3 regions of the Actinomadura fulvescens genome follow, and region 1 is predicted to be linked to each of the others. Evidence: riboswitches for the same ligand, from Rfam matches in the RefSeq annotation. Region 1 holds a riboswitch; each other region holds the start of a gene.
The links. Region 1 has a riboswitch for cyclic di-AMP ahead of ABD333_RS04005 (C40 family peptidase). Riboswitches for the same ligand answer to the same signal wherever they lie in the genome.
Positions count from the first base shown of each region.

Region 2: linked by a shared signal. The riboswitch ahead of ABD333_RS06760 (CHAP domain-containing protein) and the one ahead of ABD333_RS04005 (C40 family peptidase) in region 1 are both predicted to bind cyclic di-AMP.
Region 3: linked by a shared signal. The riboswitch ahead of ABD333_RS23190 (NlpC/P60 family protein) and the one ahead of ABD333_RS04005 (C40 family peptidase) in region 1 are both predicted to bind cyclic di-AMP.

Region 1 covers NZ_BAAATD010000001.1:851,474-860,950, reverse strand. The annotation lists gene ABD333_RS04025 (DEDD exonuclease domain-containing protein) at 1-1,230, opposite strand, end outside; gene ABD333_RS04020 (NYN domain-containing protein) at 1,530-2,795, shown strand; gene ABD333_RS04015 (hypothetical protein) at 2,879-3,103, shown strand; gene ABD333_RS04010 (C40 family peptidase) at 3,230-4,234, shown strand; cyclic di-AMP (ydaO/yuaA leader) riboswitch at 4,712-4,904, shown strand; gene ABD333_RS04005 (C40 family peptidase) at 4,966-5,463, shown strand; cyclic di-AMP (ydaO/yuaA leader) riboswitch at 5,744-5,871, shown strand; gene ABD333_RS04000 (CHAP domain-containing protein) at 5,883-6,683, shown strand; gene ABD333_RS03995 (hypothetical protein) at 6,729-8,033, shown strand; gene ABD333_RS03990 (M48 family metallopeptidase) at 8,111-9,406, shown strand.
Region 2 covers NZ_BAAATD010000001.1:1,460,336-1,469,812, reverse strand. The annotation lists gene ABD333_RS06775 (SpoIIE family protein phosphatase) at 1-680, opposite strand, end outside; gene ABD333_RS06770 (glycosyltransferase) at 808-2,091, opposite strand; gene ABD333_RS06765 (bifunctional glycosyltransferase/CDP-glycerol:glycerophosphate glycerophosphotransferase) at 2,075-4,999, opposite strand; gene ABD333_RS06760 (CHAP domain-containing protein) at 5,234-5,998, opposite strand; cyclic di-AMP (ydaO/yuaA leader) riboswitch at 6,012-6,163, opposite strand; gene galT (galactose-1-phosphate uridylyltransferase) at 6,566-7,582, shown strand; gene ABD333_RS06750 (pyridoxal phosphate-dependent decarboxylase family protein) at 7,899-9,290, shown strand; gene ABD333_RS06745 (hypothetical protein) at 9,259-9,477, opposite strand, start outside.
Region 3 covers NZ_BAAATD010000006.1:188,603-198,079, reverse strand. The annotation lists gene ABD333_RS23215 (type III pantothenate kinase) at 1-601, shown strand, start outside; gene ABD333_RS23210 (hypothetical protein) at 707-1,321, shown strand; gene lysX (bifunctional lysylphosphatidylglycerol synthetase/lysine--tRNA ligase LysX) at 1,373-2,863, shown strand; gene ABD333_RS23200 (LacI family DNA-binding transcriptional regulator) at 2,938-3,936, opposite strand; gene ABD333_RS23195 (LuxR family transcriptional regulator) at 4,499-4,729, shown strand; gene ABD333_RS23190 (NlpC/P60 family protein) at 5,372-6,361, opposite strand; cyclic di-AMP (ydaO/yuaA leader) riboswitch at 6,365-6,569, opposite strand; gene ABD333_RS23185 (amino-acid N-acetyltransferase) at 6,804-7,319, shown strand; gene ABD333_RS23180 (RDD family protein) at 7,401-8,084, shown strand; gene ABD333_RS23175 (RDD family protein) at 9,154-9,477, shown strand, end outside.

The sequences.
Region 1 (9,477 bases):
GCCGATCTCGCCGAGCAGGCAGGTGCGGGCCGCGCCGCGTTCGATGAGGCGGATCGTCAGCCGCTGGGTGCACTGCCGCAGCGGCACGGCCTCGTGCAGCGCGGCCTGCGCCTCCTCGGCCTGCCGCCGCGACGACAGCGGCCCCAGGTAGACGGCGCCGTCGTCCTTGCACTCGCGGACGATCGACAGCCGGGGGAACGGCTCGACGGTGAGCTTCAGCCACATCGCCCGCTCGGGGAACTTCGACCGCCGGTTGTAGCGGGGTTTGTGCTCGGCGATCAGGCGCAGCTCGCGGACCTCGGCCTCCAGGCCGGTGGCGCAGACGATGGTGCGGACCTTTTCGGCGAGGCCGACCATCTCGCGCACCCGGTGCCGGGTCTCCGAGCCGGTGAAGTAGCTGCGCACCCGCGCCCGCAGGTCGCCGCTCTTGCCCACGTAGAGCACCTCGCCGCGCTCGTCCTCGAACAGGTAGACGCCGGGGGCGCTGGGCACGTCGTCGGCGAGGTAACGCTTGCGGCGCTGCTCGGGCGTGGGCGCCTTGGCGAAGGACTTGAGCTCCTCCAGCGAGGTGACGTTGAACGAGCCGAGCCGTTCGATCAGGCCGTGCAGCACGTCGACGGTGGCGCGGGCGTCGGCCAGCGCGCGGTGGATCGGCTCGGTGGCGGAACGGAAGAAGCGGGCCAGCGTGCCCAGCTTGCAGTTGGGCACCTCGTCCTTGCTGAGCACGCGGCGCGCGAGGTCGACGGTGTCGATGACGGTGAACGCGGGCCACGCGTAGCCCTGCGCGGCGCAGGCCGCCTTGAGGAACCCGGTGTCGAACGAGGCGTTGTGCGCGACGAGCACGCAGCCGCGGGCGAACTCCAGGAACGCCGGCAGCACCTGCTCCATCTTGGGCGCGGCGTAGACCATCTGCTGGGTGATGCCGGTCAGCGCGGTGATGAACGGCGGGATCTCGCCGCCGGGATCGACCAGCGTGCCGAAGTCGCCGAGCTCCACTCCCCCGCGCACCTTGACGGCCCCGATCTCGGTGATGGCCGACTCGGCGGGCGAGCCGCCGGTCGTCTCCAGGTCGACGACCACGAAGGTGACGTCGGCCAGGGGGGTGCCGAGATCGTCCAAGGTGCCCTGGACGCCGGGGCCGCCGGGCGTTCGGTCGCGGCTCTGGACGCCAGGGCCGCCGGGGCCGCCAGGGGTCGCGTCGCGGCTGGCGGGGCGGGCCGGGTGGGTCATGACCGCGACGGTAGAGGGGGCCACCGACAGTTCACCGGCCGCTAGGGTTGGGGCACGGGCCGGGGGCGACCCGTCCGGACACCGGCCGGTGTCCGGCGCATCGGCTCGTCAGGCGCGGCCCGTCCAGCGGAGGGCCGGGGCTGCGAGATGGCATTTGTGCTGGTTAAGGTGTCCGGCGTCCGGAAATACTAGGCGAACGGCGTCGATACGGGCACGGGGAGGAGCGGATCATCGACAGCGGCCCCGGAGCGGAAGCCGAGCGCCTGGCCCGTCCTCTTCCCGAGGCGGTCCGCCAGAGCGTGCTGGAGGCCGCCGCCGAGCTGATCGGCACCCTCCCCGCCACCGAGGTTCCGCCGCCGCTCCGCCGGTTCGCCCAGTTCGAGCGCCGCAAGCGCGCCAAGCTCGCCGGGCAGCACATCGCGGCGCTGCTGGAGAAGGACGCCGACTTCCGGGTCAAGGTCGCCGAGCATCTGCGGGACGCCGAGCCCGAGCTGGTGGCCGCCATCGAGGAGGGCCGGGTGCCGCCCGCGGCCGATCCGGTGCGGGCCGCGACCGTCGCCTACCTGCTGCGGTCGGCCGGCTGGACGGAGCTGGCCGAGGCCGCCCGCGCCGAGCTGGAACGATCCGCGAGCGCCTCCGAGGGCGAGGCGGCGGAACGCAAGATCACCGCTCTTCGGGACGAGCTGGCGGCCATCCGCGCGTCTCGTTCGGCCGAGCTCGACAAGCTGCGCGGCGAGCTGCGCGAGAGCAAGGCCGAGGTCGCCGAGCTGCGCCGCAAGCTGCACGACGCCCGGCAGAAGGCCAGGGCCGCCGAGGAACGCGCCGCCGCGCTGGCCACCGAGACCGCCCGCGAGCTGGCCACCTCCCGCGAGACCACCGCCGCCGCCGAGAAGGAGCTGCGCAAGCTGCGCGCCCGGCTCGAACAGGCCGAGAGCGCCGCCGAGCACGCACGCCGCGCCGCCCGGGAGGGCCGCAACGTCGAGGACGTCCGGCTGCGGATGCTGCTCGACACGCTGGTGGACGCCGCGCAGGGCGTGCGGCGGGAGCTGGCCCTGCCCACCATGATCGAACGTCCGGCGGACGCCGTCGCCGGGATCGAGCCGGACAAGCTCGTCCACCGCAACCTGCCCGGCCGGGCGCTCTCCGACGACGACCCGCAGCTGCTCGACCGGCTCCTGACGCTGCCCCGGGTCCATCTGATCGTGGACGGCTACAACGTCACCAAGACGGGCTACGGCGAGCTGCCGCTCGCCGACCAGCGCAGCCGCCTGCTGTCCGGCCTCGGCGGGCTGGCCGCGCAGACCCGCGCCGAGGTCACCTGCGTCTTCGACGGGGCCGAGCTGGACGCGCCGGTGGCGATCGCCGCGCCGCGCGGCGTCCGGGTGCTGTTCAGCCGTCCGGGCCAGACCGCCGACGAGCTCATCGGCGAGCTGGTCCGCGCCGAGCCCTCCGGCCGCGCGGTGGTGGTGGTCTCCTCCGACCGTGAGGTGGCCGACGCCGCCCGCCGCGCCGGAGCCCGCCCCGCGGTGTCCACTTTGCTCCTTCGCCGCCTCTCCAGGCCGTAGCGCCTCTCTCCAGGCCGTAGCGCATCCGCGTTCTGTCACACCCGCCGCGTACCTTCCGTGACAACCGAGGTACGGAGGACGACATGCTGATCGAGTGCGACGGCTGCCAGGTGCGCGGCACGGGGTGCGGCGACTGCGTGATCACGACCCTGCTGGCGGCCCCGGCCCAGCCCGGCGCGGGCGACATGGTGGACCTCGACGTCGACGAACGGCGCGCGCTGCAGGTGCTGGCCGATCTGGACATGGTGCCACCGCTGCGGCTGGCCCTTATCCGTACCCATACCCACGCCCGCGACCGCGCTTCGTGATCACACGGTCACCATACGCACGAATAGCCGACCGAGCTTGATGAATACTGACGATTCGGTTGTGACTCCTGTGGCCCCTCGCTAATGTCATCCGCTGAATAGCGGACGAGAGGGGCAATTCCGACCGTGGCCAGTGAACGCAGCTCCCGGCGGCTGATGGCGACCGCATGCCTCGCCGTGACGACCTCCATGGCGCTGCCTGTGGCTCTGCCCACGCCGGCCGCCTATGCCGAGCCCAAACCGAGTGCGAGCCAGGTCCAGAAGAAGCTGGAAAAGCTCAACGAGCAGGTCGAGCAGCTGGTCGAGAAGTACAACCAGGTCGCTGAGGACCTCAAGCGCGCCAAGAAGAAGCTCCAGGCGACGCAGAAGGCCAGCCGCGACGAGGAGACCGCGTTCGAGACGCTGCGCACCAAGATCGCGCAGATGGCGGCCACCGCGTACAAGAACGGCGAGACCGGCGACGTCGCGGGCTTCATCGGCAGCGGCGACCCGCAGGCCGTGCTCGACCAGGCCGCGGTGTTCTCCCACCTGTCCCGCAACCGCAACTCCGAGCTGGGCCAGTTCCTGGCCGCCGCGCAGCGGGTCCGCCGCGAGAAGGCCCAGGCCCAGCGCGCCTACGACGAGGTCGCCGCCAAGGCCAAGGAGCTGAGGACGCGGAAGGCGACCGTCGAGAAGTCGATCAACCAGCAGAAGAAGCTGCTGAAGAAACTCGGCGTGCGGCCCGACAAGCCCGGCACCGGCGGTGGCGGCTCCGGCGGCAGCTACAAGGGCCCGGCGAGCGGCTCGGCGCGCGTCGCTCTCAACTTCGCCTACAGCAAGCTCGGCACGCCCTACCAGTACGGCGGCACCGGGCCGAGGTACGACTGCTCCGGCCTCACCATGAGGGCCTGGGAGGCCGCCGGGGTCAGCATCACCCGGACGACCAACTCGCAGTACGCGGCCACCAAGCGGGTCGCCAAGAGCGACATCCAGCCCGGGGACCTGCTGTTCTTCCGCAGCCTCGGCCACGTCGGCCTGTACGTGGGCAACGGCCAGATGATCCACTCGCCGCGTACGGGCAAGAACGTCGAGATCGTCAGCATCACGTCGGGCTACTACGCCTCGACTTACTACGGCGCTGGGCGGCCCTGACGGGCCCGTGAGCAAGCCCACACGAGGAGCGGACCAGGTCTGACCTGGTCCGTTCTGTTTTGTCGGGGATTTGCATTCGCATGACCTTTTGATACTTTGAGCCCACCTTCGGTGCCTACCAGGCGCCGCAAGGCCCCCGACGCCCCCGGGCGTCACAGGAGGCACGGCACCCCCCAGGTGCCGCTCCCCCGCGCGGCACCTTCCAGGTGCCGCCGCCGGTGCGACGCCCTCCACGCGCCGCACCTGGTCTCCGCCGAACGGAGACCGGCCGGCCCGACCGCACCGTGCGCACGCTCAGCAGGCTCGACGAGCATGGCGTGCATGGCGCCAGCGAGCGCGTCACGGCGGTTCAGTCCAACGGGCTCCGGCCACCGAGCGAACGCCCCTTCGAGGCCGCTCGTCCCAACCAAATCAGCGCCGCGCTTTCGCACGCGGGACACAGGGTCCCGCGCACGGGCCTCATCACGCCCAAGGATCGCCGCGGCAGCGCCGAGTCCGCCATCGCGCGGAGCCGGGGACCCACACATCGGCGGCCCGTCCTGTCCGGACCGGCCCCGACCGGGGTGAATCGGCGCGCCCTCCCTTCGATCCCCTCGAACGGGCGCACCGTAGGGCAACTTCCACGCCCGAACCCGTCAGCTAACCCGGTAGGCGTCTGGAAGAAGGAGATTCCCCTGTCCAGCAACGCTGTCAGCCCCACGATTCGTCGTGTCCGCCTCGCCGGTGGTCTCGTGATCGCCACCGCGGTGGTCACACCCCTGGTGGCGGCGGTCCCGGCCCCCGCCGCCGAAGCGGCCAAGGCCGTACCCGTGGCCAAGGTCGTCAAGCAGGCCAAGAACAAGTCGTGGGCCGAACGCCAGAAACTGGCGCAGAAGGCCCTCAAGGCGGCCCACAAGAAGAAGGGCAAGCCGTACCGCTACGGCGCGGCGGGCCCGAACGCCTTCGACTGCTCCGGCCTGGTCCAGTGGTCCTACCGGAAGGCCGGCGTCAAGCTCCCTCGCGTCACGACCGCCCAGTACCGCGCCGTGAAGAACAAGGTGTCCTGGAGCAAGCTCGCTCCCGGTGACCTCGTCTTCTTCCACGGCAAGGGCCACGTGGGCATGGTGTCCAAGCGCAAGGGGAGCAAGGTGTGGATGATCCACGCCCCCAACTCCGGCAGTCACGTGAAGGTCGTCAAGCTCAACGGCTACCGCAAGAAGACCTTCTCGGGCGCGGTCCGTCCCTACTGATCCCGAATCGGTCCCGCGTCTGAGCGGGACCATCCCCTGACGGGCGCGGCCGTCCTCCCCCGGCGGCCGCGCCCGGTCTCCCCTCCCCTCACCGAAACCCTCAGGTCGTCTTCGACGGCCACCGCCGAATCCGCATCAGCGGAACCGGGGACCCACCGTCGCGGCTGCCCGCGTTCCTCCGTTCCTCAACGGACGGACGCAGCGCGCCCGACATGCCATCCCGCAGCCCCCACCCTCCGCCCATCAGCGGACGGGCTGCGCCCGGCAGACCGTTGCGCAGCCCCACCCTCCACCGGACGGGCTGCGCCCGGCAGTCCCTTTGGGGTGAATCGGCCTCTTCGCAGGCCGTAGGGCAGCTTCCACGCCCGAACCCGTCAGCTAACCCGGTAGGCGGCATGGAAGCCAAGGAGAACCCCCTCGTGGCAGGCAAGCACCGCAAATCCAGCCCCCTGGTCATCACCCTGCGGACCACCGGCGGCATCGTCGCCGGAGCGGCCGTCATCGGCGCGGCCACCGTGACCGCCCAGGCCGCCATCGACGCGGCCCCCGCCGGGACGTCCGTGGCCAAGCCGCCGAGCGCCGCCGCGGCGGCCTCGGTCGGCGCCGAACCGTCGCGCAAGGCCCGCGCCTCGCACAACGTTCCCGAGAAGCTCTCCGGCGACGCGAGCAAGTCCGCCACCGCCCCCAAGGCCGCCACGGCCACGCAGGCGCCGGTCAAGGCCGAGCCGAAGAAGCCCACCGCCGAGGACGCCATCGAACTGGCCAAGTCCCAGGTCGGCATCAGCGAGAACGGCAACGGCGAGACCAAGTTCCAGGACTGGTACATGACCACCGACCGCGCCAAGGAGACCCTGGCGCGCGACGGCGGTGACCTTGAGGGCTACAACGACGCCCAGTGGTGCGACATGTTCGTCTCCTGGATCGGCGAACGGCTCGGCTTCAGCCACGGCATCGGCAGCGACGCCTGGACGGTCGAGCACGCCAAGTGGTTCGAACAGCAGGACCGCTGGGGCGACGAGCCCAGGCCCGGCGCCATCGTCTTCTTCAACTGGGGCGGCTCGGAGAACATCGACGACATCGAGCACGTCGGCATGGTCATCAAGGACAACGGCGACGGCACCGTGCAGACCGTGGAGGGCAACACCTCGGACGCGGTCCTGATCAAGGAGCGGTCGGCCGACCAGATCGTGGGCTACGGCTACCCCGACTACGCGGAATGATCGGCTCGGCGCGGGCCGCGGGGCCGGGTCAATAGGATCGGCCGCATGGAAGACGACCGGCCCGGCTCGGCCCCGGACGACCCGCCCGGCCCGCCGCCGGACGACCGGCCCGGTGGCGTGCCACGCCGCCGGGCCGTCGCGCTGATCGTCCTGGCCGCGACCGCCTGCGCCCTGGCGGCGGCCGGGGTCACCGTCCGCGGGGACGCCTCCCCGCGTGACGCCGCCGCGACGGCCCCGGTCGCGGGCGTCCCCGACACCCGCGCGGTCGAGACCGTCCTCGCCAACCGCGCCGCGGCCGTACGCGAGCACGACCGTGCGCGCTTCCTCGCCACCGTCGCCTCCGCCCCCGCGGCCTACCAGGAGGCGCAGGCCAGGGTCTTCGACAACCTCACCAGGCTGCCGCTGGAGTCCTGGCGTGAACGGTACGAGGCGATCGAGCCGCCGGGCCCCTCCGGCGCCCCCGCCGTGCGGATCAGCCTCCACTACAAGCTGCGCGGCTTCGACCGCGGCCCGGTCGCACGTACCCGGTATCTCACGTTCGCCGCCCGCTCGGGCAGCTGGGTGATCGTCGGCGATGCCGCCGGCCGTGGCCTGCGCGACGAGGCCGAGATCTGGGACGGCGGCCCGCTGACCGTCCGGCGCGGCCGCGGCGGGCTGGTCATCGGGGACGCCCCCGGCCTCGACGGCATCGCCCGGCGCCTGGCCGCGGCCGTGCCCGTCGTGACCGGCGTGGTCGGCTCGGACTGGCCCCGGCGTGCGGTGGCGCTCGTCCCCGCCGATCCGGCCCTGGCGGCGTCCCTGGTCGGCGACACCCAGCACCTCAAGGACATCGCGGCCCTGGCCACGGTGGCGCCCTCGGCGACCGGCGGGCGCGGCGAGGACCGCATCGTCGTCTCGGCGGACACGTTCGGCCGCCTGAACGCCCTCGGCCAGAACGTCGTCCTCACCCACGAACTGACCCATGTGGCCACCGGCGGCGCCCGCGACGGCCGCACGCCGCTGTGGCTCATCGAGGGTTTCGCCGACTACGTCGGCTACCGCGACACCAAGGTGAGCGTACGGTCGGCGGCGCGCGAACTGCACCGGGAGATCGCCGCGGGCCGCACGCCCGCCGCCCTCCCCGGCCGCGCGGCGTTCGACGGCACCTCCCCACGGCTGTCGCAGGCCTACCAGGAGGCGTGGCTCGCCTGCCGGATGATCGCCGACCGGTACGGTGAACGTGAACTCGTCCGGCTCTACCGCGCCGCCGGGCGCCGGCCCGAGGCGGCCGCCCTGCGCGAGGTGCTGGGCGTCACCACCGCCCGCTTCACCGCCATGTGGCGCGACTACCTGCGCGAGGAGCTGCGTTGACCGAGCCGGAGCACAAACCCGCCCCAGAGCCGCCTGCGGCGGAAGTGGTGGTGGGGCGGGGTGGTAGGACGAGGGACATGCGGCGGTCGCGGATCGCCGCGGCGATCACTGCCGCCGTGCTCTTCGCGGCCGTCGGGGTGATCCTGGCCGTGACCACGCCGTGGCATCCGATTCCCGAGCACGTGCCGGGCGGTTCGGTGGCCGCCGATCCCGCGCTGGACTTCACGCCCGCCGAGATCGAGCGTTCACGCGCGTTCGACGCCGCCCTCAACCCGCCCGCGTACGCGCGGTTCGTGCTCGGGCTCGCGCTGGTCCTGCTCCTCGGCCTCACCCCGCTGGGTTCCCGGCTCATCGCCTGGACGACCGCGCGGGTCCGCCGGTGGCCGCTGCGGGTGGTCGGCGCGGCACTGGTCCTCACGGCCGTTCTCCGGCTGGCCCGGCTGCCGTTCTCCATCTGGAGCGAGTCGGTGCTGCGGCGGTACGGCCTGTCCACGCAGAGCTGGCCGGAGTGGCTCGTGGACCAGGCGAAGTCGCTCGGCGTCACGTGGGCGATCTGGTCGATCGCGCTCGTGCTGCTGTACGGGCTGCTGCGGCGCTTCCCCCGTTACTGGTGGACGGGAGCGGCGGCGGGCGGCTTCGCGCTCGTGCTCGCGGTGTCGTTCGCCTACCCGGTCGTGGTCGAGCCCGTGTTCAACAAGTTCCACTCGCTGCCGGCGGGGAAGCTCCGGACCGACCTGCTGGCCATGGCCGAGCGTGACGGCGTGCCGGTGGAGGACGTGCTGGTCGCGGACGCCTCCCGGCGTACCACCGCGCTCAACGCCTATGTCTCCGGCTTCGGCTCCACGCGGCGCATCGTCGTGTACGACACGCTTCTGAAGTCCCCGCCCGAACGCATCGAGTCGATCGTGGCGCACGAGCTGGGGCACGCCAAGCACAAGGACGTCCTCCACGGGACCCTGATCGGCGCTCTGGGCGTGGCGGGCGCCGTGTGCCTGCTCCAGCTCCTCATGACCTCGCCCGGCCTGCGGCGCCGCGCCCAGGCTGGGGAAAGCCTGGCCGACCCTCGTTCCGTGGCGCTGCTGCTGGCCCTCGTCACCGTGGCGTCCACGCTCGGCGGCCCCGTGCAGAACCTCATCAGCCGCCACATCGAGGCCCGGGCCGACGCGCACGCCCTCGACCTGACCCGCGACCCGGAGACGTTCGTGACGATGCAGCACGAGCTGTCCGTGCGCAACATCTCCGACCTGCGGCCGGACGCCCTCGAATACCTGCTCTGGGTCTCCCATCCGGCGGGCCCTGAACGCATCGCGATGGCGCGCTCCTGGGCCAGGCAGAACCACATGCCGGAGCCTTCACCGCTCACCCGCCGCTGACTGGGCAGGCGAGTGCCGGTCTGCGATCACCCTGGCTCGGGCAGGCGAGTGCCGGTCTGCGATCAGCCTGG
Region 2 (9,477 bases), 610 kb from region 1:
GCGGGAAAGAGGCCGTTCAGCAGGGAGCCCGGATCGGTGCGCAACAGCCGCCGGCCGAGCAGCTCCTCCGGGCTCCGGCCGAAGATGTCCTCGGCCACGGCACCGAACGCGGCGTTCAGGAAGTCGACCACATGGCCGTCGTCGGCCCGCACCGGGACCAGCAGGCAGGCCGAGCCGAGGGCCGCGTCCAGGACCGCCTGGGCGACCGGGTCCGCGGGCGTCGCCGCCAGCAGCCGGGCGTCGGCGGCCGAGTCCTCCGCCGCCGAGTCCTCCGCGGTAAGCCTTCCCAGGGTCTCGTCGCCTGTCCTGCCGCGCCTGCCGGCGCGGGATTTGCCGGGGGCGGTGTCGCGCGCCTTGGTTTTGGCCTTGGTTTTGGCTTGGCTCTTGTCGCGGGTTTTGGGGCCTGGCTTGGCGCGGGTTTTGTCACGGGGTTCGGCGCGGGTTTTGGCGCGCGCCTTGTTGCCGGACCCGGCCGGGGGGTGGGCGACGATCAGCGTCGCCGCGTCCTCGAGTTCCAGGTCGAGGTCCCTGGCCAGCCAGATCAGGTGCTGCAGGGCCTCTCCCTCATGGCAGCCGAGCCGGTCCGCGAGCACCACCCGGGCCTCGGCCACCACCGCCCTGCCTCGCATGGCCGCCCGGAGTTCGTTCAGGTCGGGCATCTTCATCCCGATGAATCCCATCCTCAGGCACACTCCAGCAAATTCCGCGTCCCCGAAATATAGGGCCGTTCCGCGGCGACCATGCCCGAGGGAGGCCAAAGGTCTGAATTGTAGAACAAGTCATTGCATTGCCCGCTCAAACGTCAGGTCACGAATCCCCCTCGGCGGTAAAAGAGCGTGACCCCGATTCCACTCGAACGGCCGTTCCAGGCAATGTGGGCGGAAATTCACTGTCGGCTCGATGGGTTCTTCCCGCTTGCGCCGGTACACCGGATGTGTCTCGGTGGAGGAGGTCGAACAGCCGTTCCCACCGATCGAGCACGACGTCCGGGTGGAAGCGCAGCACCGAGTCGCGTGCGCGGGCGCCCATCGTCCGGCGCAGCGCGGCGTCCTCCATGAGCGTGCCGAGCGCCGCCGCGAACGCCGCCGTGTCGCCCGGCGGCACCAGCGCGCCCTCCTCGCCGTCGGTGATCAGCTCGCGGACTCCGGGGGCACAGTCGAAGGCGACCGTGGGCAGGCCGTACGCCATGGCCTCCAGCACCGACATCGGGAGGCCCTCGTCCCGGGACGGCAGCGCGAAGATCGACGTTTCGGCGAGCGCCGCCTCGATCTCGTCGGTGACGCCCCGGAACTCCACCGAGCGGGCCATCCCCCCGTTCCGGGCGCGTTCCCGCAGCTCCTCCTCCTGCGGGCCGCAGCCGTAAAGGCGCAGGCGCCACTCAGGATGGCGGAGCGCGACCTCCTGCCACGCCTCCAGCATCATGTCCAGGCCCTTCTCGTACGAGAGCCGCCCGATACAGGTGACGACGGGTGCGTCGAGCGTGGGATAGCGGCCGGGTGACACGTGCAGCGGGTTCGGCATGTGGTCGGCGTTGGTCATGCCGTCGCGCGCCCACGCGTCGGCGTCCTCGGGTGTGAGGGCGAGCATCCGGTCGACGTCGGCGAAGTACTCCTTGACCCGCCCGTACCGGGACGAGCGGCGGGTCGCCGCGTACGACTCGTGGCTCATCCCGATGACCTTCAGGCCGCGGGTCTCGGCGCACGCGACCCATTCCATCGCCCAGATCTGCGCGCAGATCACCACGGCACCCGGACGGGCGGCGGCGAACAGAGCCGAGAGCCTGCCGGCGCCTTTCCGCAGTTCTTTCGTCCGCTTGTGTTCTCGCTCGCGCGCCGCCACGTTGAGCCGTTGGCGCAGCGTTCGCGGGCGCCATTTCAGCGTCGAGGGCCGCCATCGGTCGTACAGGACCACCACGCGGTACGAGTCGTCCGGGCCGTAGTCGTGCGGCTCGGGCGCGCGGGTGATTCCGACGAGCGTGACGAAGTGCCCCCTGGCCGACAGCAGGCGCGCCAGGTGGTGCGCCCACCGCTGGAGTCCTCCGACGGCGTCGGTGTTGTTGCAGACGATGAAAACGTCACGCGGCTCGGCCACGAGGATCCCCTTGCCTGAAGAATCGGTCCACCACGGCCCGCGCGGCGGTGCCCTGGTCGTGCTCGCCGAACCGTTCGGCGAAGGCCCGGCGGCGGCCCGCGCCCGGATCGCCACCGGCGGCGAACGCCGACAGCTCGGCGACCAGCTCGTCCTCGGTGCGCGTGATCGGGCCGGGCGCGTGCCGGGTCAGGTCGAAGTAGCCGCGCCCGAACGCCACGTCCTCGGGAAGGTGGAACACCATCGGCCGGTCGAGCAGGGCGTAGTCGAACATGATCGAGGAATGGTCGGTGACGAGCGCGTCCGCGAGCAGCAACAGCGGCGTGACGTCGGGGACGGTGCCCACGTTCCGCATCGAGCCCTGGACGGCGGGAGGCAGCCGCACGGTGCTGAGGTAGTGCGGGCGGACGAGCAGCAGCAGGTCGTCCCCCAGCTCCTGCACGAACCGGTCCGGGTCGACGGGCGGGTCGAGGCCGCGGACCGGGCGGCCGTCCGGACCCGAACGGAACGTCGGCGCGTACAGCACCACCCGGCGGCCGTCGTCGTTCAGGCCGAGCCGGTCGCGCAGCGCGGCGACGTCGGCGGCGAGCTCGGGATCGTCCCGGCCCTGGGTGACCAGCGGGTCGTTGCGCGGATAGCCGACGGGCAGCAGCTCCGCGCGGACGCCCATCCCTTTGACGAGGGTGCCGACGTCGTGCTCGGACCGCACCAGGAAACAGTCATAGCGTTCGACCATGCGCTGGAGACGTTCGCGCTGGCCGCGGGTGCCGCTCTTGATGCTCGGCTGGTCGAATCCCATAGTCTTGAACGCCGATCCGTGCCAGGTCTGGATGTAGGTGGTCTCCCGGCGCTTTCTGAGGCCGTCGGGGAAGCCCTGGTTGTCGATCCAGTACTGAGCTCTGGCCAGTGCGAGGAAGTAGCTCCACGAACCCCGTTTGACGAGCGTCGCGTCAGAAGGAAAGCCGCGGGCGGACGACGCGTACGACCACACGGCGTGCACGGGGACGCCGGTTCGGCGCAGCTCGCGGTAGATGTACTTGGGGTTGTCGGAGTACTGCTCGCCGAGCTGGCTCTCGAACACCACGCTCCCGGCCCGTACCGGAAGCCTGCTGAGCACGCGGTTGAAGACGGCGACCTTGGTCTTGCGGGCGGTGAGCGTGCGCAGGACCGACCGTTCCAGCCGGCGGACGCGGGTCCAGGCGCCGCGGCCCGGCGGAGTGGCGGCGGCCCAGTGCACCGCGGCCATCGTCGCGCAGGTCAGCCTGCCGGCACCTTCCAGCTTGAACGCCAGATGGCCCGCGCCCGTGACGTACGAGCGCATGCCGTCGGCCGCGAGCCGGGTGAGACGGGGCCGTACGGGCAGAACGACCCCCTCCAGCGTCTGTCCCGTACCGGTGCCGGTGCTCTCGCCTGGGCAGGTGCTTTCTCCCGTACCCGTGCCCTCCCCCGGCCGCGTCACGATCTCCTCGCCGTCGACGTCGAGGCGAAACCGCACGTCCCAGACGGGATCGGCGAACCCGAACGGACGCAGCCGCCGCGCCGGGTCGAAGTCGGCGCGCCAGCGGAGACGGTCGCCGTCGTGGGTCACGGTGGCGGGGATGCGGCGCACCCGGGCAGGGCGGCGCCGATCGTTCAGTTCGAGCGTGCCGCTCAGCTCGGCGTTGGCGGGGACGCGCCGCAGCACGTTCAGCACATGGCCTTCGATGTGCGCGCGTCCTCCCCGCATGGCCAGGCATGTGACCGTGTTGGCGGGCGACAGCTCGCGCAGAGGCCGCTGGTGCAGGCCCAGGCCGGTGACGTCGAGGACGCGGCGGGCCAACGCGCTGTCGGCGCGGCGCGTACCCCAGAAGATCCGGCCGTCCTGTTCCCGTAGCTGGCTGCGCAGCTCCGTCCGCTTGCCCCGTCCGTACTCGGCCGCGGCGAGCGCCCCGGTCAGGTCACGCTCGCGGAGCAGGAACGCGGCGATCGCGGGGACCGGATTGGCCTCCGCGAAGACGCGCGCGTCGAGTTCCGCGAGGTAGGCGGCCGCCAGCTCCAGGAAGCCCGCGCGGTAGACGGTGTCGCGATCGCGCAGCTCGCGCAGGTAGAGCAGCAGATCGTGGTTGACGAACTTGGCGTCCTTGGCCCGTTTCAGCTCGTACGCGCCGCGCAGCCGGAACAGCGCGTCGATCCGCCGGTGGACCTCCAGCCGGTCGGCGAAGTTGGCGAGTTCGGCGCGACGGTTGGAGATCGACGGCGCGGTCACGGCCTTCGGCTCGACGAACCAGTTGTAGACGCGGTGCGGGATGAGAGCGGTGCGATCGGCCGCCAGGTAGGCCTCGGCGGTGAACAGCAGGTCCTCGTAATGCAGGCCCTCGACGAAGCGCAGCCCGTGGTCGAGGAGGAACTCGCGCCGGTAGGCCTTGTTGGTGGACAGGGTGTCGTAGAGGAGATCGGGCTTGTCATGGAGGGACCCGAAGAGCGCGCGGCGGGCGTAAAGCCACGGGTACCAGTGGCATTCCTTGGAGGGGGCGTAGGCGGTGTTGAGCAGGATTCGCGTGCAGAGGCCGGACACCAGATCGGCCCCCGTCTCCTCCGCGGCGGCGACCAGGTTGAGGCAGGCGTGCCGGTCGAGGAGATCATCGCTGTCCAGGAACATCACGTACCGGCCGCGGGCATGCTCGGCCCCGACGTTGCGCGGCCGGCCGCAGCCTCCCGAGTTGACCGGCAGGCGTACGGAGCGCACGCGCCCGGGGTGCTCGTCCGCCAGCTCGTCGGCCACCTCGCCGGTGCCGTCCGTGCTGGCGTCGTCCACGACCACCGCCTCGACCGCGCCCAGCGACTGGCCGAGCACGGACCCGACGGCACGCGGAAGCCGCGCGGCGTCGTTGTATCCGATCACGACCACGCTGACGTCCGGTCGCCCGGGCATCGAACAACTCCCTCCGCTTCATCCCATGTGCCGTGTTCCTTTCCAGAAACGCGGATCACGGGTCCAAGCAGGGGCAAAGCGTCCGAATGCTTCGTATTACCGAAGATGGGTCGAACTCGGCCAAACAACTCAAACACGCCCGAAGGCCGAAACGCCCGAAGGCGCCCGGCCGGAGCCGGGCGCCTTCGTAGCGGGGGGTCGAGTCCTGCGAGGGTCAGGACTCCTTGGAGAAGGTCAGGACTTCTTGTTGTAGTCGGCGTAGTCGGGGTAGCCGTAGCCCACGACGGACGACTTCGGCCGGACCTTCTTGACCACGGAGCTGCTGATGTTGCCCTCGACCGTGGAGATGGTGCCGTCGCCGTTGTCCTTGACGACCATCCCGACGTGGTCGATGCCGTCGATGCCGCCGGACGAGCCGTTCTGCCAGTCGAAGAAGACCAGGGCACCGGGCTTGGCCTGCTGGCCCCACTTGTTGTTCTTGTCGAGCCACCGGGCGTGCTGGACGGTGTAGGCGTCCCAGCCCATGCCCTTGACGCCGGCCTGGGCGCCGACCCACGACACGAACATGTTGCACCAGGCCGCGCCGCTGTACTCGGCGGGGTCGCCGCCGTCACGCTTGGCGGTGAGCTTGGCCTCGTTGGTCGTCATGTACCAGTCGTGGAACTTGGTCTGGCCGTCGCGGCCTTCGGTGATGCCGACCTGCTTCATGGCGACCTTGATCGCCTCGGCGGAGGTCGCGGGGGCGGCACTGGCCTTCTCGGCCTTGCTCGCGGAGACGGCCTCGCCGGACTTGCCGGACTTGCCGGACTTGCTCGCACCCTTGCGGGCGTGCTCGGGGCCGGCGACCTGGGCGTCGGCGCGGGTGTCGGCGGTGGCGTCGGAGCCGAAGGGGCTCAGGACGGCGAGCCCGAGGGCTCCGGCCAGGACGGCGCTGAGGGCGACGCCCACGATGGTGTTCGGGTCATCGGACGCCGGCTTCACGATTTTGCGATCGAGCATGAAAGAGAAACTCCCTAACTCCCATGTCGCCTACCGGGTTAGCTGACGGATTCGGGCATGGAAGAGCCCTACGGCGTTCGCGATGGAACGCCGATTCACCCCTGCAAAGTGGGTCCCCGGCTCCGCATCCGGTGAGGGGGGATGCGGACTCGGCCAGGGGCACCGCGAGCGCGGTGCCCGGCTATTCGGATGGATCTCGGAACGAAGGCGCGGAACACACGGCCGCGCGTCAAGGCCACGTCAATGGGTGGCCACCGTTCGACGATCAGGGCCTGATGCGGCTCAAGACCGGCGCAACGCATGGGGTGCGTCGCAAGATTCGGACAGAAGGTATCAAACCCTCACGAGATGGCAAATCATCACCAAAGAGGTTCTTCGAAGTGCCACATGGATCTCAACACCGACCCCCAAGGGCCCATTCCCGTTCTCCCAACAGAGCGTCAAGATTGCGTGTAAGAAGGGCATGCAGCCCCGCCAGGCAGGGGGATTTCGCATGGGCCGTGGCCCTCGTCACAGGAGGGCCGGGGCTGCGCGTGGCAGGGTGAACCCATGATCGAAGGACGCGGGGTGAAGCGCACCGTCACCCGGCTGGCCGACGGCCGCGAACTGATCTACTTCGACCGGCGGGACGACGCCGACCGGAGCGCCGCCGACGAGCGGCCGCTGCCGGGCCGCGCGGCGGCGTCGGAGCTGCGGTACGACCCGCTGCTCGACGAATGGGTCGCCGTGGCCGCGCACCGCCAGACCCGGACCTTCCTGCCGTCGGCCGACGACTGCCCGCTCTGCCCCTCCTCGCCGGGACGGCCGACCGAGATCCCGTCGCCGGAGTACGAGGTGGTGGTGTTCGAGAACCGGTTCCCCTCGTACGGCGACGGCGTCTCCGGCGGGCGCTGCGAGGTGATGTGCTTCACATCCGAGCACGGCAGGTCGTTCGCCGAACTGCCGCCTGAGCAGGTCCAGACCGTCATCGAGGCCTGGGCGGACCGTACCGCCGAGCTGTCCGCGTTCCCCGGCGTGGAGCAGGTCTTCTGCTTCGAGAACCGCGGCGAGGCGATCGGCGTCACCCTGCACCACCCGCACGGGCAGATCTACGGCTACCCGTTCGTGCCTCCGCGCACGCGGCGCATGCTGGACGTCGCGGGCCGCCACCCGGGTGATCTCTTCGCGGAGGTGCTGGCGGCCGAACGCGAGGAGGCCGTACGCGTCGTGGCGGCCAACGAGCTCTGGACGGCGTTCGTGCCCAAGGCGGCGCGCTGGCCGTACGAGGTGCACGTCTACCCGCATCGCCGCGTCCCCGACCTGCCCGCCCTGGACGGCGCCGAACGCGAGGCCTTCGGCGCGCTTTACCTGGACCTGCTGAGCCGCCTCGACCGGCTCTTCGGCATGCCGCTGCCCTACGTCTCGGCCTGGCACCAGGCGCCCGTCCGCACGGACCGCGACCTGGCCTGGCTGCACCTGGAGCTCTTCTCGGTCCAGCGCGCTCCCGGGAAGCTGAAGTATCTGGCGGGCTCGGAGTCGGCGATGGGCGCGTTCGTGAACGACGTGAGCCCGGAAGACGCCGCCCGCCGCCTCCGCGAGGCCTAGGGCGCGTTTCATAAGCCCCTGTCCTACTGCGCGACGCCCAGGCACGCGCCTCGCCGCGTTGTCGCCCCACCCCACCAAAACGCTCCGCAGAGCTCCGCGTTTCGGCGGGGACCCCGGACAAGCGGTCGACAGCCAAACCCGGGCTGACTCCCTCCTCCGCCTTGCGATGCACGCACCTGGACGCCGCTCGCTACGGACGCGACTCATGAAACACGCCCTAGCGCACCAGGCCACTTCCCGGCATTGGACCGCGACACGGCACGAGCCCGTTCTCTAGCGTTCATGGGGTCCCCCGGACCGCTGTGAGGAGACCGTCATGGACGCCCGTCTGGCCGATGATCTGGCTCGAATGCCCGAGTTGCTGGAGAACGTGCGAGCCAGGGCCGCCGGCATCCTGGCCGGGCTGGGCGACCGGCCGGCCGCGGTCCCGCCCGTTCCCTCCTCGCCAGACCCCCTCCCGGCCTCGGGAATCGGCCTGGACGAGGCCCTCGCCGAGTTCGCCGAACGCTGGGAGCCGGGCTTCTCGGGCAGTGCGGGGCCTCGCTATCTCGGTTTCGTCACCGGTGGAGCGACCCCGGCGTCCGTCGCGGGCGACTGGCTGACCGGCGTTCTGGACCAGAACGCCGGCCCCGGCGTGGACTCGTCCGCGTCGGACCTCGAACGAGAGACGATCACGTGGCTCCGCGAGCTCTTCGGGGTCGGCGAGGAGCACTCCGGTTCGTTCGTCTCGGGCGCGACCATGTCCAACACCGTCGGCCTGGCGCTGGCCCGCGAATGGCTGGGCGAACGGCAGGGCATCTCGATCGCCGACACGGGCGTGTCCGCCCTCGGGAAGATCACCGTTCTCTCCGGGACGCCGCACTCCACGATCTACAAAGCCCTCTCCATACTGGGGATCGGCCGGGACAGCCTGCGCACCGTCCCGACCCTCCCGGGCCGCGAGGCCGTCGACGTCGACGCCCTCGCCTCCGCCCTGGACGAGCTTTCAGGCCCCGCCATCGTCGTGGCCAACGCGGGCACCGTGAACACCACCGATTTCGACGATCTCGAAGCCATCGCCGCCCTCCGCGAGCGCCATCCGTTCTGGCTCCACGTGGACGCCGCGTTCGGCGGGTTCGCCGCGCTCTCCCCCGCCCACGCCCACCTCGTCGCGGGCCTCACGCTCGCCGACTCGATCTGCGTGGACCTGCACAAGTGGCTGAACGTCCCGTACGACTCGGCGATCCAGCTCACCCGGCGCCGGGACCTCCAGGTCCGGATCTTCCAGAACGCCGCCGCCTACATCGGCCTGCCCACCGCGGACCCGGACTTCGTCCATCTGACCCCGGAGAGCTCCCGGCGCCTGCGCGCCCTCCCGGCCTGGCTGACCCTTCGCGCCTACGGCCGCGAGGGCCACCGTTCGATCGTCGAACACAACATCGCCCACGCCCAACGTCTGGGCGACGCCATCGCGGCCTCTCCCCACTGGCGCCTGCTGGCCCCCGTACGCCTGAACGTGGTGTGCTTCACGCTCGACAAGCCCACCAAAGAGGCCCTCGACAAGATCACCCATGACCTCACCGCGTCCGGCACGACGTTCCTGACGCCCACCGTCTACGCCGGGACCCCGGCCCTCCGCGCCGCGTTCAGCAACTGGCGCACCACCGACGCCGACGTGGAACGGATCGCCAAAGAGATCAACGCGACGCCTTATAAAGATCGCGAGTGAGCTTGGTCACCCGTTCACTGGCCGCCTGGAACGAACTCCCCGCCGGCTGCAGCGTCAGCACCACGAAGATCCGGTGGCCCACGATCCCCGTCGTATGCAGAACCGGCCGCCCAAGCCCGAGATCAGGCCCGACCACTGGCCGGAACGTGCCCTCCCTACACCGCACCGCCGGAACGTCCCCGAACCC
Region 3 (9,477 bases), on a different contig from region 1:
CGCCCTTTGCTCCACCGTTCCGTCGGTTCTGCATGAGATGCGGGAAATGTGCCGCCGTTACTACGGCGACGTGGCCGCGGTGATCGTTGAGCCCGGGGTCAAGACCGGCGTTCCGGTACGGATGGACAACCCCAAGGAGGTCGGCGCCGACCGCATCGTCAACGCGCTCGCCGCCGTGCACCTGCACAGCGGCCCCGCGATCGTCGTCGACTTCGGCACCGCCACCACGTTCGACGCCGTCTCCGCCAAGGGCGAGTACGTCGGCGGCGCGATCGCCCCGGGCATCGAGATCTCCATCGACGCCCTGTCCGTCCGCGGGGCCCAGCTGCACAAGATCGAACTCCAGCGTCCCCGGAACGTGGTCGCCAAGAACACCGTCGAGGCCCTCCAGTCCGGCATAATCTTCGGCTTCGCGGGCCAGGTCGACGGCATCGTCGAGCGGATGTCCGAAGAGCTCGCCGAGGACCCCGACCAGGTCACGGTCATCGCCACCGGCGGCCTGGCCCCCCTCGTCCTGGAGGAGGCGCGCACCATCGACGTCTTCGAGCCCTGGCTGACCCTCGTGGGGCTCCGCCTGATCTACGAACGCAACACTCCCTGACGCCTCCTTCGTGGAAGTAGTGCCTGGGGGCCTACCGGACGGGATACAAGATCGGCATAGTGATCGCCGAACTTCGTGATCTCTCGTTCTCCTCCAGGAGCCGTTGTGAATATCGTTCAGCGCCTGGTCGCCGTGAGCACGGCGACCGCCGCCGCCGGTGCCCTCGTCCCGGCCGCGCACGCCACCGCCGACGCGCCCGTTCCGCCCGTTCCGACCGCGACCGCGACCGCGACCGCGCAGGTTGCCGGCGCGCAGGCCGCTGGCGCGCTTGCGGCCAATCCGTGCGATGCCAAGAACCTGCGGGTCATCCCGGTGCCGAAGTCCAAGGACCCCAAGGTCGGCCTCAAGATGCGGCTCACCAAGGAACGCGGCGAGGGAGGCGGTACCGATTATTGGGCCGAGTTCGTGGTCACGTACTGCCCGAACAACGTCAACCCCGCGCACCTCAAGCGACCGTCCCAGCGTGAGGTCGTCCTGAAGTTCGCGGTCACCCGTGGGAAGAAGAGGGAGACCGTCACCTGCCAGCGCGGCCAGTACTTCTGGCGGCACGCGGCGTGGCAGCGGCACGCCAAGAAGCCCAAGCCGATGTTCCAACGTTGCCGCATCGGGCTGCCGAACCACAAGGGCACGTGGAAGGGCTCCGCCACGCTCACCTACGACGTCTCCACCGACAAGCGGAAGCCGTACGTGTTCAAGGTCGGGAACGCCGTCCTCAAGTGATCATGCACAAGTCGTTCGCGGGGCATCGATCCGGCTCGATAGCCTGGTGCCGTGAGTGACGAGACCTACGACGACCTTCCGGAGCAGATGCGGGTGCGCCGGGAGAAGCTCGACCGGCTCCGCGAGAGCGGCATCGACCCCTATCCGGTGACCTTCCCCCGAACGGCGACGATCGCCGAGATCCGGGAGAAATACCCCGAGCTGGAGCCGGGCACCGAGACGGGCGAGAAGGTCGGCGTCACCGGTCGCGTCATGCTGGTCCGCAACACCGGCAAGCTGTGCTTCGCCACCATCCGCGACGGCAGCGGCGACATCCAGGTGATGTTGTCGCTGGCCAAGGTGGGGCAGGAGGCGCTGGACGCGTGGAAGCGCGACGTCGACCTCGGCGACCACGTCGGCGTCGAGGGCGAGGTCATCACGTCCAGGCGCGGCGAGCTGTCGGTCATGGCCGACTCGTTCGCGATCACGTCGAAGTGCCTGCGGCCGCTGCCGGAGAAGCACGCCGGGCTCACCGATCCCGAGGCGCGGGTCCGGCAGCGGTACGTCGACCTGATCGTGAACGACGAGGCACGCAAGATGGCGCACGTACGCAGCGCCACCGTGCGGGCCGTCCGCGACTTCTGGCACAACGAGGGCTACCTCGAGGTCGAGACCCCGATGTTGCAGCCCATCCACGGCGGCGCGGCGGCGCGTCCGTTCAAGACGCACATCAACGCGTACGACATGGAGCTCTACCTGCGCATCGCGATCGAGCTCTACCTCAAGCGGCTCGTCGTGGGCGGCATCGAGAAGGTCTTCGAGATCAACCGGAACTTCCGGAACGAGGGCGCCGACTCCACGCACAACCCCGAGTTCACGATGCTGGAGGCGTACGGCACCTACCTCGACTACAACGACATGGCCGACCTGACCCAGCGGATGTACCAGAACGCGGTCGTCGCGGCGCTGGGCACCACGGTCGTCGTGCACGAGGGCCAGGAGATCGACCTCGGGCTGGCCGAGTGGCCGCGGATCACGCTGTACGGCTCGGTGTCGGCGGCACTCGGCGAGGAGATCACCCCGCACACGCCGATCGAGCAGGTACGCAAGCACGCCGACGCGCGCGACATCTCCTGGGACCCCAAGTGGGGGCAGGGAAAGCTCGTCCAAGAGATCTTCGAGGAACTGGTCGAGCACACCCTCGTGCAGCCCACGTTCGTCATGGACTACCCCGTGGAGACCTCGCCGCTGACCCGCCAGCACCGCGAGGAGCCGCTGCTCACCGAGAAGTGGGACCTGATCGGGTTCGGGACGGAGCTGGGCACCGCCTACTCCGAGCTGATCGACCCGATCGAGCAGCGGCGCCGGCTCACCGAGCAGTCACTGCTCGCGGCGGGCGGCGACCCCGAGGCGATGCAACTGGACGAGGACTTCCTGCGGGCGCTGGAGTACGCCATGCCGCCCACCGGCGGCATGGGCGCCGGCATCGACCGCATGATCATGGCATTCACCGGCCGAAACATCCGCGAGACGATTCTCTTCCCCCTGGTCAAGCCCGAGTAACGGTCCCTGGGTGACCGGCCGTGATCGCCACAGGCGTACGGCCGGTGTGGAAGGTGCTCCTCACTCCAGGGACATCAGGCGGACTCACGGATGACGAGCTCGGGCGTTAGTACTACCTGACGGTGGCGGTGGCGCTTGCCCTCGGCGGCTTCGGCGAGGGCGAGCTCCGCGGCCTCGTGGCCGAGCTCCCGGCGCGGCTGGCGGATGGTGGTCAACGGGACCGCGGCACTGGTGGCCAGCTCGATGTCGTCGTAACCGATCACGGCGACGTCCTCCGGGACCCCCACGCCGAGCCGCAGCAACTCGTTGATCAGCCCGATGGCGAGCAGATCGTTGGCGCAGAAGACGCCGTTCGGCAACTCGGGGAGCTCCATCAGCCGCCGCGCCGCCGCGCGGCCCTCGGTCGGCGTCAGCGCGTTCTGGGTCAGCGTGACGAGCTCGCCGCCACCGGCCTTGGCCAGCGTGCGGGCCGCGCCGTTGCGGCGCTCGACACAGGGCAGCGGCTCGGGGAGGCCGGTCACGAACGCCAGGCGTTCTCTCCCGAGGCCGAGCAGGTGGCCGGCGGCGATGTCCCCGCCCGCGACATGATCGACCTGGGCGAAGCAGACGTCGGGAGCCGAGTGGTCGAGGAGCACCACGGTCATGCCCGAGGCGCGCAGCCGGTCGATCTCCGTCGCGCCCAGGCCCACCGGAATGATCAGCACGCCGGCGGCCCGCTGCTCCTCCAGCAGTTCGAGGATGCGGCGCTCCTTCTCCGCGGAGTGGTCGCTCGTCAACCACAGCGCGTCATGGCCCGCCTCGTTCAGCGCCATCTCCGCACCGCGGGCGACGTCGGTGGCGTAGGGATTGGTCAGGTCCTCCACGACGATTCCGAACGCGCGGGCACGCCCCGCGTCGGCCTGACGGAGCCGTCTGGCGGACTCATTGCGGACGAATCCGAGTTCCTCGATCGCCGCACGTACGCGATCACGGGTGGCTTCGGCCACGAGATCTGGCCGGTTTAGGACATTCGAAACGGTCCCAACTGAGACTCCGGCACGTCTCGCGACTTCCCGAATACTGGTGGGCGGCAACTCACTCCTCGTCGACCCCGGATCTGTTTACGCAGGTAATCGAGCTTCGCCTGCGAGCCCCCGTGAGATCCATCACGGTTGGTAGCCATACAAGCACACAAAGTGCCCAATCGGCGCTTGACGGGCCGGATCCGGCCGCCTAGCGTTCCGAGCCGAAGCGTAGCTTGAAACGATTCACGATCATCGTTGGCTTACGGGTCGGCGGATCGGACGAGAAGGGATGGGGCTGCAGTGGCTGGCGATCATGACCCGTCCCCGCACGAGACGTTCCCCACCGGTGCACGGCCGTCCACGTCGTCGTGGACGGTTCCGTCGCGCCCGAAGGTTTGTCCTCGTTCGGTTGGCCAACGAGTGAATCGTTACCCGGAGTTCCCGCACGGCGCCCCGCAATCGACCTATCGGCCACCTCCGGCCAAGCATGCGAGACAGAAAAGGAAATAGATGATCTAAGTCCGGTGGCTCCGGACCCGGCAACCCAACGCGTACAGATCGAGGCCTACCCGTGCCTGTGCAGCGGACGGCTGCATCCCCGCGGTCATCACCACGGACGAGGGAGGACGGAGTGGAACAGGCCACACTCGCACGTCGTGGCACTGACGATCTGCGATTGAACGAGGAGGAGATCAAGCTGCTCGCGCAGATCGCCAGCGGTGTCACCGCCGATGTGGCGGCACGCAAACTCGAGCTGAGCGCGCGGACGTTGAGGCGGCGTCTGCGCACGATCTGTGATCGGCTCGAAGTCAACACCCCTATCGAGGCCGTGGTGTGGGCGGCCCGAAGGCAACTCATCTGAGCAGTCCGGTAGCGAGAGAAGAACTCCGTCCGTCCCCGCAGCGGCGACGCCGACGTCCTGACAGGTAGGTCCCTGCAGGCGGCGTCGCCGCGGACGAGGTTCGTCAACAGGCGGCGGCCACGGGGGGACGCCGCGCTACCGAAGGTTGCGTTCTGCGCAGCACGCCCCATTCAGCAACCGCCCCACAGCGGCGCACCGCGCCAGCGGGATCCCACCGCGGCGCGTTCTCCACGGACCTGCAACATCGGCGGAGCGCTGCGTAGAGGCGCCACCGGAGTACAGCGCCAGCGGAATGCCCTGCGGCGCGTCAGCGGCGCGTCCCATCGACAGCGCCGCGCGCCAGCGGTGTGCTGCCCGGGCGGCGCGCTGCGCCGGTGGAGTGTTGCGCGGGCGGACGTGCTGCGTCAGTGGTGTGGTGCGTAGGCCCGGCCGGCCGGACTGAACAGACGGAGCGCCGCCTAAGCGGCGCGCCGTGCCGACGCGTTGGCAGTGTGTTCCATCGGTGGCGTGTCGCGTCAACGGGTTGCTGTGCGGAGGCCGTGCTGCGTCGGCTGAGCGTTGCGTAGACGGAGTCTTGCATCAGCGGTGTGTTGCGCCGGGCGGGGTGGCGCTTGGGTGGTGTGGTGTTGGTGGCGGGTCGTGTCAGGCTACGCGGACGGCGCCGGCGTAGGGGCGGCCTTCCAGGGGTGAGATTTTGACGACGTCGCCGGTCTGGGGGGCGTGGAGGAACTTGCCGTCGCCCACGTACATGCCCATGTGGTGCAGGTCGCTGTGGAAGAAGACCAGATCGCCCGGCTGGAGCTGGCTGCGGGAGATGTGTGTGCCCGCGTTCCACTGGCTGCCGGTGTAGTGCGGAAGGCTGATGCCCACCTGCTTGTAGGCCCACATCGTCAGGCCCGAGCAGTCGAACGTGGACGGCCCGGCGGCACCCCAGACGTAGGGGCGGCCGATCTTGCCCATTGCGTAGCGGAGGGCTTGGGCGGCCTTGCCGGTACCTACGACGGGCAGCTTGGAGAGCTGCGTGGGGTCTTTCTTGACCAGGCGGCCACGGACCTTCTCGTAGAGAGAAGTGACCTTCTTGCGCTGGGACTCAAGCTGGGCGCGGAGCTGAGTGACCTGCTTGGCGCGCTCCTCGGCGGCCTTGCGCGCGCGCTGTGCGGCCTGCATGGCCTGCATCAGGCCCTGTACGCGCGTTCCGTCCTGGGTCGCGAAGTAGTGGAGGGTAGCGGCCTGGTCGAGGAGGCGCTGGGGGTCCTGGGAGGCGACGAAGGAGACCGTCGGGTCGGCGCCGCCCTGCATGTAGCTGGTGGCGGCGAGGCTGCCGACCTTCTCGCGGACGCCTTCGAGCGCCTTCTCCTGGCGTTTGGCGTTGTCAGTGGCGACCTTCGCGGCACGCTGCGACTGCTGGAGCTTCACCTTGAGGCCGTTGTACTGCTCGGTCAGCTGCTCGAGCTGGTCGGCGAGCTTGTACGCCTGGGTCCTGAGCTCCTTGGTGGAGGGCTCGGGGTCGGCGTGCGCCGGGAGCGCTGGAACGGCGGTGGCAATGATCGCGGCGGCGAGGGCGACGGCCCCCGCCTTGCTCCGTGAAAGACGGGCAGAGCGCGAAAGGGACGCAGGGCGCAATGGCTCCACTCATTCTCCTCTCCTCGTCCGCCTACCGAGTTAGCTGACGGGTTCGGGCCGGAGCAGCCCTTCCGCGGATGTGCGCGGTCAGCCGCGCGGATGCGGATTCACCCCAGTCGGTGTCGGTCCGAGGGTCATCCCCACGAACCCTCCGAAAGTGGGTTCCCGGCTCCTCGGAACGCTGGTTCGCGGCCCGTGGATTCGGCGGTTCGGCCACCATGATGCGGTGGCCGATGTCAGCGCAGGAGACTAACGGAGTCGGCCTTCGATGCCAACCAGAACATGCGAAATCGCGGGTGCGCCCTGAGTGATAGCCCCGGGGTCAGTGTGGCTTACGTCACCCCCGAGACAGGGGTGTGGTCGTTTTTGTCTAGTCACCCGCGTGCGCTACCTACGGTAAGGGTGCGTCCACTCCAGGTAAAGGCCGCTGGTTCGATAATGTCGCCTGTTTGTGGAAGTAGTGATCCGGCGAGCCCGTACCGCCGATGTGCAGGAGATCCGCCGGTTGGTCGACATGTACTCCGGTCCGGGGCGTCGGCTGCTCAGGAAGACCACGGTGACGCTGTACGAGGACGTGCAGGAGTTCTGGGTGGCCGAGGACCGGCAGGGAGAGCCGCAGATCGTTGGCTGCGGCGCGCTGCACGTGATGTGGGAAGACCTGGCCGAGGTGCGTTCGGTCGCGGTGGAGAAGGGGAACGGCGGCCGAGGCATCGGCCACCGCATCGTCAGCAAGCTGCTCGAGACCGCGCGGGACCTCGGCGTGGAACGGGTGTTCTGCCTTACCTTCGAGGTGGACTTCTTCGCGCGCCACGGGTTTCAGCCGATCCTGGGCACCCCGGTCTCGCCCGAGGTGTATGAGGAACTTCTCCGTTCGTACGACGATGGCGTGGCCGAGTTCCTGGACCTTGACCGGGTCAAGCCGAATACGTTGGGGAATACCCGGATGTTGCTTCGCCTGGAGGACTGACCGATGAGTGAATCCCCCCATCGCGGGCGGCCGCCGTACCCGCAGGCGTCGGGCCCTGGGCAACACTGGCAGGGTGGCCAAGTGCCGCCTCAGCAGTACTGGCAGGGTGGCCAGCCTCCGCCGCAGCAGCAGTGGCAGCCCGCCGGTGTGTCGCAGCCGTACTACGACGACACGGCCGAAGCGGCCGAACTCCCCCTCGCCCCGATCCTGCGCCGCGCGGGCGCGCGCCTCATCGACTACGTGCTCGTGGCGGTCTTCGGTTTCGCCCTCGTGCTGCCGGTCGCGCTCGGGGTGATCGGTCTCGACACCGCCGGGGACAAGGCCAACACCGAGGGCGGTATCTGGAACTGGCCGATCATCTTCACGCTTTTCACGGTGCTGTCGGTGCTGCCTTTCATTTATGAGGCGGTGCAGCTGGCCATGTGGGGGCGGACGCTCGGCAAGCGCGTCCTCGGGCTGGGCGTGGTCCAGGTGCGCCCTGCCGGTGAGGCGCTCACGACATATCAGGCGGTTTGGCGGGCGGCGATCAACAACGTCGCCTACCAGATCGGCGTCTTCGTCTTTCTGGCGCTCGCGGTGATGATCTGGGACTACCTGGCGTACGGCATGTTGCTCGTCTGGGCCGGCGCACTCATGGCCTACCTGTGGGCGATCTGGGACCAGCCCCTGCACCAGTCCCTGCACGACCGCATGGCGGGCACGCTAGTGATCGACGAACGCGGCCAGTACGCGGAGTACGACGAGACCGCCGAGTACGAGGCCTGACAGGCGCAGCACCGTGTCCACGTCCGAACCCCCTCCACCCCCCAACAAACCCCCTCCGTCGGGCTCGGATTCGCCCACCTCCGATCCGTCTGACTCCGTCCCACGGGATGCCGCTACGCCTGACCCGAGTCCGTCTGACTCGGACCCGCCTAGCTCCGTCCCGCCGGAGGCGGCTACCTCTGGCTCCGGCCCGGCTAGCTCCGGCCCACCGCAGGCGGCTACCTCTGGCTCGGGCTCGCCTGGCTCCGGACTGCCTGGCTCCGGACTGCCGGACGCCGTTACGCCTGGCTCAGTTCCGAATGACTCGGGCCTGCCTAGCTCCAGCTTGCCCGGCTCGCAGGAGGCAGCTGCGCCCGGCTGGGGCCTACCCGGCCCTGCCCGGCCGGAGGCGCCTCCGTCTGACTTGGGCTCGCCAGGCTCCGGACTCCCGAATGCCGCTACGCCTGCCCCGGGTCCGTCTGGTTCCGGCGCGCTCGGTTCCGGTCCGTCGGGGTCGGCTGCGTCCGGCTTGGGTCCGTCCGGTTGCGCTCCGCCGGGCGCCGCTGCGCCTGACTCGGGTCCGTCTAGCTCTGGTCCGTCCGGGTCTGGCTCGCCGGAGTCGGCTCTGTCTGGCTCGGATGCGGCTGGCTCGGACGCCGCTGCGGCGGATTTGGGTCCGTCGGGGGCTGGTGAGGGTGGGCGGGGGTTCGGGGTGGGGGCGGCTGGGCCGTCTGGTTTTGTCGGAGAGGGGACGGGCGCGTTCGGCCTAGCCGGTGCTCCGGGTAGGGCAGATGACGCGTCACCTTCGTTCTCAGGGCCGTTGGAGGGGGAGGTTTCGGTGTCCTCGGGGAGCGGCGGCTCCGTGGACGAGTCTTGGGAAGAGCCGGGCGGGACGGTGGTTACGCCCGGCGGGGGCGTTGTTTCAGTGCACTTGGTCGGTGAATACGTCGGCTCGTCCAAGCCCCGCCCCGCCGATTATGTGGCTGGGAGATCTGGGGGTGTTTCGGGGGTTCCGCCGAAGGTCGCCGCGGCCGGTATTGGCGCGGCGGTTTCCCGGGAAGGGGCCTCGTCCGTCCCTTCGGCCGCGGAGATGGAGCTCGCCGAGCCGGGGCAGAGATTGCTGGCTCGCATCGTCGACACGCTCGTGGTCGGGTTGCCGGTCGCGATGGTCGTTCGGGAGGCCTTCCCCGGGCAGGAGGCCGACATCGTCTTGCCGCCGGCCGTCGCCGGGGTCCTCTTTCTTTATGAGTGGCTTCAGCTCGCCCTGTGGGGCCGCACGATCGGCAAGCGCTTCGCCGGCATCGAGGTCGTACGAATGGATTCCGGCAAACCGGGCGTGTGGCGTGCCTTCCAGCGCGCGGTGGCGTACTCGGGCCCGATCGCGCTGAGGCCGGTGGCGATCCTGGGCGTTCTC